Regions from separate parts of the Streptomyces sp. NPDC034037 genome, predicted to be linked through region 1. Evidence: riboswitches for the same ligand, from Rfam matches in the RefSeq annotation. Region 1 holds a riboswitch; the other holds the start of a gene.
The links. A riboswitch is a leader RNA that binds a small molecule or an ion and turns the genes downstream of it on or off. The one in region 1 is predicted to bind S-adenosylmethionine.
Positions count from the first base shown of each region.

Region 1 (3,401 bases):
GTCGGGCCGGGCAAAAGCCGTAGAAGGCTCGAAAGGGCGACGCGCTTTGGCTACTTCTTGTCGGCAGCGGCCAGACTTCGTATATGCGCCCGACACAAACGGCGAAGCAGCTTCCCCAACTGTACCGCTCTCAACCATGCAGAATTGCCCCCTCCGCTTGTCGTCGGGAGAGGGCAATTCGGGTTATGCAGGGAACTTGCGAAATCGAATCATCCGCCGGCGACGGCCGGAATGATCGACACGCCGGCGCCGTCCGGGGTGGCCGTCTCCAGGCCCTGCTCGAAGCGGACGTCGTCGTCGTTCACGTACACGTTGACGAAGCGGCGCAGCTTGCCCTGGTCGTCCAGGACGCGGGCGGCGATGCCGGTGTGGTTCTTCTCCAGGTCGGCGATGACCTCACCCAGGGTCGCCCCCTCGGCGGCCACCTCGGCCTTGCCGCCGGTGTAGGTGCGAAGGATGGTGGGAATGCGGACGTTCACGCTCATGGGGTTCACCTCGGTAGCTCAAAGGGGCGCCCGTCAGGGGCGCAAAAGGGGAAAACTCGGGCCCTACGCGGTTAACCGGCCAGGCCCGCGGAACGGAACGCCTCAAGGCTCGGCTTGATCGTCGCGGTGGCCTGCGAGGTCTCGGCGACGGCGTCCAGCGTCTTCAGGCCGTCCCCGGTGTTGAGCACCACCGTGGTCAGGGAGGGGTCGATGAGCCCCGCCTCGACCAGCTTCTTCGTGACGCCCACCGTCACACCGCCGGCGGTCTCCGCGAAGATGCCCTCGGTCCGCGCGAGCAGCTTGATCGCGTCGACGACCTGCTCGTCGTTCACGTCCTCCACGGCGCCGCCCGTGCGCCGCGCGATGTCGAGCACGTACGGCCCGTCGGCGGGGTTGCCGATGGCGAGGGACTTGGCGATGGTGTTCGGCTTCTGGGGGCGCACGACGTCGTGACCGGCCTTGAACGCGGCCGACACCGGCGAGCAGCCCTCGGCCTGGGCACCGAAGATCTTGTAGGGCTTGTCGGCGACGAGACCGAGCGCGATCAGCTCCTTCAGACCCTTGTCGATCTTCGTGAGCTGGGAGCCGGAGGCGATCGGGATGACCAGCTGGTCCGGCAGCTCCCAGCCGAGCTGCTCGCAGATCTCGTACGCGAGGGTCTTGGAGCCCTCGCCGTAGTACGGCCGCAGGTTGACGTTGACGAAGCCCCAGCCCTCGCCCAGCGGATCGCCGATCAGCTCGGAGCAGAAGCGGTTCACGTCGTCGTAGTTGCCCTCGATGCCGACCAGCTCGCCGCCGTAGACCGCGGCCATGACGACCTTGCCCTGCTCCAGGTCGTGCGGGATGAACACGCAGGAGCGGAAGCCGGCCCGGGCGGCGGCGGCGCCGACGGCGCCCGCGAGGTTGCCGGTGGAGGAGCAGGACAAGGTGGTGAAGCCGAAGGCGCGCGCCGCTTCGAGCGCCTGCGCGACGACCCGGTCCTTGAACGAGTGCGTGGGGTTCCCCGAGTCGTCCTTGACGAACAACTTGCCCTGTTGGAGACCCAGTTCACGCGCGAGGTTGTCGGCCTTGACGAGCTTGGTCCAGCCGGGGTTGAGGTTCGGCTTGTCGGCGACGTCGGCGGGCACGGGGAGCAGCGGGGCGTAGCGCCAGATGTTGGCGGGGCCCGCCTCGATCCGCGCGCGCAGCGCCTCGGGGTCGCCGAGGGGAAGGTCGTAGGCCACTTCGAGGGGGCCGAAACACTCGACGCAGGCGAAGATCGGGCCGAGCGGGAAGGTGGTGCCGCATTCCCGGCAGGAGAGGCCCGAGGCGGGACCGAGATCAACGGTCGCGGCGGGGTCGGAAGTCCCGGAGGTGGTGGAGGTCGCGGTGTTTTCGGTGGCGACGGTCTGCACAGCCATGGAGGCGAGGCCCTTTCTCCTCATCTTCCTCGCGACGCATCTCGCCGCGAGACGGAATTGGCACCTTCCCCACCGTGACCTCGCGGTCGGCGGGAGGGTTGCCGGGGCTTCAACGGGCCGTATCCCTCTGCCCCTCTGGATGAGCGGTATTCGATTGTGGGTTTCAGTTGTCGATCTCACGCGGCGACCCCGACATGCGGCGGCGACCGGCGTTGTTCAAGACTGTAACCGACGGCCCGGACCCTTGAGATAGTCGTCCGAACCGCGAGATGGATCACATGACGGCCTGTATGACGGACGACGGGCCGTATGACGGATGACTGGCCGTATGACGGATGACTGGCCGTATGACGGATGACTGGAGAGGACCCTGACCGTGCTGGAAGAGGTCGAGCGCTGGCTGAGCGGGCGTTCCTGGTCGGTGGCCGACCGCCCGCTGGAACGGCTGGCCGCCGCCAAGCGCGCGTCCGGCACCTCGGTGAGCGTCGTCCTGCCCGCGCTGGACGAGCAGGAGACGGTCGGCGCGATCGTCTCCGAGATCCGCCGCGAGCTGATCGAGCGGACACCGCTGGTCGACGAGCTGGTGGTGATCGACTCCGGGTCGACGGACCGCACGGCGCAGGTGGCGCGGGAGGCGGGCGCGAAAGTCGTCCACCGCGACGAGATACTGCCGCGCCTCGCGCCGCTGCCCGGCAAGGGCGAGGTGCTGTGGCGCTCGCTGCTCGTGACCGGCGGGGACGTCGTCGCGTTCGTCGACGCCGATCTGCGGGAGTTCTCCGCCGACTTCGTCTCGGGGATCGTGGGCCCGCTGCTCACCGACCCCGACGTGGCCTTCGTCAAGGCGATGTACGACCGCCCCCTGGGGGAGGCCGCGGGCCAGGGCGGCCGGGTCACCGAGCTGATGGCGCGGCCGCTGCTGAACATGCACTGGCCACGGCTCGCCGGCTTCGTGCAGCCGCTCGGCGGCGAGTACGCGGCCCGCAGGTCGCTCCTGGAGCGGCTGCCGTTCCCCGTCGGGTACGGAGTGGAGCTGGGCCTGCTCGTCGACGCCCTGCACACGGTGGGCCTGGACGCGCTCGCGCAGGTGGACGTCGGCGTGCGCAAGCACCGCCACCAGGACGGGCAGGCCCTCGGCCGGATGGCGGCGGCCATCTACCGCACGGCGCAGGTGCGGCTCGCGCGCGGCCACCTCGTGCGCCCCGAGCTGACGCAGTTCGAGCGGGGGGAGCGGGGCTTCGAGCCGCGGACTTACGCGGTGGACACCCAGGAGCGGCCGCCGATGGCCGGCATCGCGGAGTACGCGCACCGCCGCGTGGCGTGACCGTCGGGCGCTCGCACGTTTGCCCGGGCCCGGGACGGGCTACGTTTGGCCACATGGTCCCCGAGCCCCGAACAGCAGCAGCGCAGGTACTCGTCGCGTCCAACCGCGGCCCCGTCTCGTACACCGTCGGAGAGGACGGGGAGCTGACCGCCAGGCGCGGCGGCGGCGGCCTGGTCTCCGGACTGAGCGCCATCG
Region 1 is NZ_JBVISC010000004.1:149,268-152,668, reverse strand. Features, by position in the region: gene ACZ516_RS15935 (ubiquitin-like small modifier protein 1) at 210-485, opposite strand; gene thrC (threonine synthase) at 557-1,909, opposite strand; SAM riboswitch class I at 1,903-2,031, opposite strand; gene ACZ516_RS15925 (glucosyl-3-phosphoglycerate synthase) at 2,262-3,206, shown strand; gene ACZ516_RS15920 (alpha,alpha-trehalose-phosphate synthase (UDP-forming)) at 3,260-3,401, shown strand, end outside.

Region 2 (3,401 bases), on a different contig from region 1:
GCAAGGTGTCCGGTTCGCAGAAGCTCCGGGCCAAGCTCTCCCAGGGTTACTACGGGGACGACAACCAGATCCCCAAGCCCACCGTCGAGGAGTACAAGGAGATCACCAGCGGCCACGGCCACCACTGATCACCTGAAGCTCCACGAGCTCTGACCTCCCCCACTTTCGGCCTCGCCGGAGCGGGGGGCCCACATGGTCGCCACGGCAAGAGCCCCGTCCGGTTCATGGACGGGGCTCTTTGCCGTCCCGGCGGCTGGATAGGGTGGACACCGAGGACCCGGCCCGGCCGACGCGTCGGGTTCTTCCTTCCCCGACAGACGAACACCAGGAGCGGCCATGAGCGCTGTGACCCCCGCAGGAGGCACGACCGCGGCGGGCCGTTCCTGGCCCGACGTGCTGAACGGCCTGCTCGACGGGCGCGACCAGAGCGCCGACGACACGGCCTGGGCCATGGACCGCATCATGCGCGGCGAGGCCACCGACGCCCAGATCGCGGGCTTCGTCGTGGCGCTGCGGGCCAAGGGCGAGACCGTGCAGGAGATCTCCGGCCTGGTCCGCACCATGTACGACCACGCCAACGTGATCGAGGTGCCGGGGCGGACCGTCGACATCGTCGGCACCGGCGGTGACGGCGCCAAGACCGTCAACATCTCCACCATGTCCGCCATCGTCGTGGCCGGCACCGGCGCGAAGGTCGTCAAGCACGGCAACCGCGCCGCGTCCTCGGCCAGCGGCGCCTCCGACGTGCTGGAGAGGCTCGGCGTCAACCTCCAGCTGACCCCCGAGCGGGTCGTGGAGGTCGCCGAGGAGGCGGGCATCACCTTCTGCTTCGCGGTGAAGTTCCACCCGGCGCTGCGACACGCCGGCGCCGCGCGCGGCCAGCTGGGCATCCGGACCGTCTTCAACCTCCTGGGCCCGCTCACCAATCCGGCCCGGGTGCGCGCCCAGGCCGTCGGGGTCGCCGACGCGCGGATGGCCCCGGTCGTCGCCGGTGTCTTCGCCGAGCGCGGCAACTCCTCGCTGGTCTTCCGCGGCGACGACGGGCTGGACGAGCTGACGACGACGGCGACCTCCCGGGTCTGGACGGTGCGCGACGGCGCCGTGCGCGAGGAGGCCTTCGACCCGCGCGACGTGGGGATCGACCTGGTGCCTGTCGAGGCGCTGCGCGGCGCCGACGCCGCGTACAACGCCGAGGTGGCGCTGCGGCTGCTCGACGGCGAGAAGGGGCCGGTGCGCGACGCGGTCCTGTTGAACTCGGCGGCGGCCCTGGTGGCCCTCGCGCAGGAGCCGGGGACCCTCACGGAGCAGATCCGCACGGGCATGGACCGGGCGGCCGAGTCGATCGACTCCGGGGCCGCCAAGAAGGCCCTGGAGCGCTGGGTGGCGGCCAGCAACCGCTGACCCCCCCTCACCCGTGTGACGCAAGGCGCGGTCCGGATTCTGGACCGCGCCTTGCGCGCCGAAGATCGTGTGGCAAGATGCTGCACAGGTCATGAGTGACAGCGACTACGGCCCCGGCCCGCTGTCCGGCAACCCTCCGTCCGTGGCGGGGTGCCCCGGGTGAAGACCAGGTCGTACGCAGCAAGGCGTATGGCAAGCGCGGACCCCTGGACATCGGTGGATGTCACAGCCCTGGGGTCCTGGTCCTCAAGGGAGCAGTCTCGTGAGCAAGCGAATGTGTTAGGGCCTCGTCGCCCCTTTTCCGCACACCTTCTTCTTTTCGTCACTGCACCGCCGTACCTCTGCCGTACGCGCGTCGACGCAGTGAACTCACTTGTCTCTTACGGGAGTTCGCCATGTCTGTTTCCGCCGTTGCCGCCGACTCGTCCGTCTGCGCCCCGCTGGCCGTCCTCGGCCGGGACGTCACCGTGCCGCTCGTCACCGGCGGCGAGGTGACGTACGCCGCCCTCGACTACGCGGCGAGCGCGCCGGCGCTCCAGCGGGTGTGGGACGACGTGGCCGCGTACGCGCCGTACTACGGCAGCGTGCACCGCGGCGCCGGATACCTCTCGCAGCTGTCCACCGACCTCTTCGAGAACTCCCGTACGGCCGTCGCGGAGTTCCTCGACTGCCGCCCGGACGACCAGGTCGTCTTCACCCGGTCCACCACCGACTCGCTGAACCTGCTCGCCGCCGCGCTGCCCGCCGGCTGCGAGGTCTTCGTCTTCGAGACCGAGCACCACGCCTCGCTGCTGCCCTGGCGGGACGCCCGCGTCACCTACCTCGACGCGCCGCGCACCCACGCCGAGGCCGTGCGGACCCTGGAGCGGGCCCTGGCCGACCGCGAACCGTACGGGCCCGCCCTGGTGTGCGTGACCGGCGCCTCGAACGTCACCGGCGAGCTGTGGCCGGTGCGGGAGCTGGCCGCCGCCGCGCACGCCCACGGCGCCCGCATCGTCCTGGACGCCGCGCAGCTCGCCCCCCACCACCCGGTCTCCGTACGGGAGTTGGACGTCGACTGGGTCGCCTTCTCCGGGCACAAGCTGTACGCGCCGTTCGGCTCGGGCGTGCTCGCGGGACGCTCCGACTGGCTGCGGGCGGCCGAGCCCTACCTCGCGGGCGGCGGCGCCTCGCGCAAGGTGGCGCGGCGCCCCAAGGAAGCGGGCGGCGGCGTGGACGTCGAGTGGCACGAGAGCGCCGCCCGCCACGAGGCCGGCTCGCCGAACGTGATCGGCGTCTACTCCATCGCCTCCGCCTGCAAGGCGCTCACCGAGGCCGGCTTCGAGGAGCTGGTCGCCCGGGAGCAGCACTTGATCGGGAAGGTGCGCGAGGGGCTCGCCGAGGTGCCCGCCGTGCGGATCCTCTCGCTCTTCGGTGACGACGCGCCGCGCGTGGGCGTCATCTCCTTCGTGGTGGACGGCTGGAACAGCTCGCACTTCGCCGCCGCGCTCTCCGCCGAGTACGGCATCGGCGTACGAGACGGCCTGTTCTGCGCCCACCCGCTGCTGCGCACCCTGCTCGGCGCCGAGAGCGAGGAGCCCGGCGAGTGCGGCGCCCCCGAGGCCGCGCCGGGGGAGAAGTCCCTGAACGCGATCCGCGTGAGCTTCGGCGCGGGCACCCCGGACGAGCACGTCGAGCGGTTCGTGGGCGCCGTCAAGGAGCTGGTGGCCGACGGCGCGCGCTGGAGCTACCGCACGCAGGACGGCCGCTGCGTGCCGGACACCGGCGCCGCCTGAGAGGCCCCACGGGGGGGCTAGGAGTCGAGGCCGATCGCGAACGCCGCTTCCAGGTCGTGCTGCGAGTACGTGCGGAACGCCACGTGGGTGTCCGTCGCCTCCACGCCGGGGATCTTGCTGATCCGCCCGGGGATGACGTCCGCGAGGTCGTCGTGGCGCGGCACCCGCACCATCGCGATCAGGTCGTAGGTGCCGGTCACGGAGAAGACCTCGCTGACCGAGTCG
Region 2 is NZ_JBVISC010000001.1:390,754-394,154, reverse strand. Features, by position in the region: gene qcrB (cytochrome bc1 complex cytochrome b subunit) at 1-128, shown strand, start outside; gene trpD (anthranilate phosphoribosyltransferase) at 337-1,401, shown strand; SAM riboswitch class IV at 1,489-1,606, shown strand; gene ACZ516_RS01830 (aminotransferase class V-fold PLP-dependent enzyme) at 1,797-3,176, shown strand; gene ACZ516_RS01825 (Lrp/AsnC family transcriptional regulator) at 3,194-3,401, opposite strand, start outside.
Region 2: it holds a riboswitch for S-adenosylmethionine, as region 1 does, so the genes downstream of both, ACZ516_RS01830 (aminotransferase class V-fold PLP-dependent enzyme) here and thrC (threonine synthase) in region 1, are expected to answer to the same signal.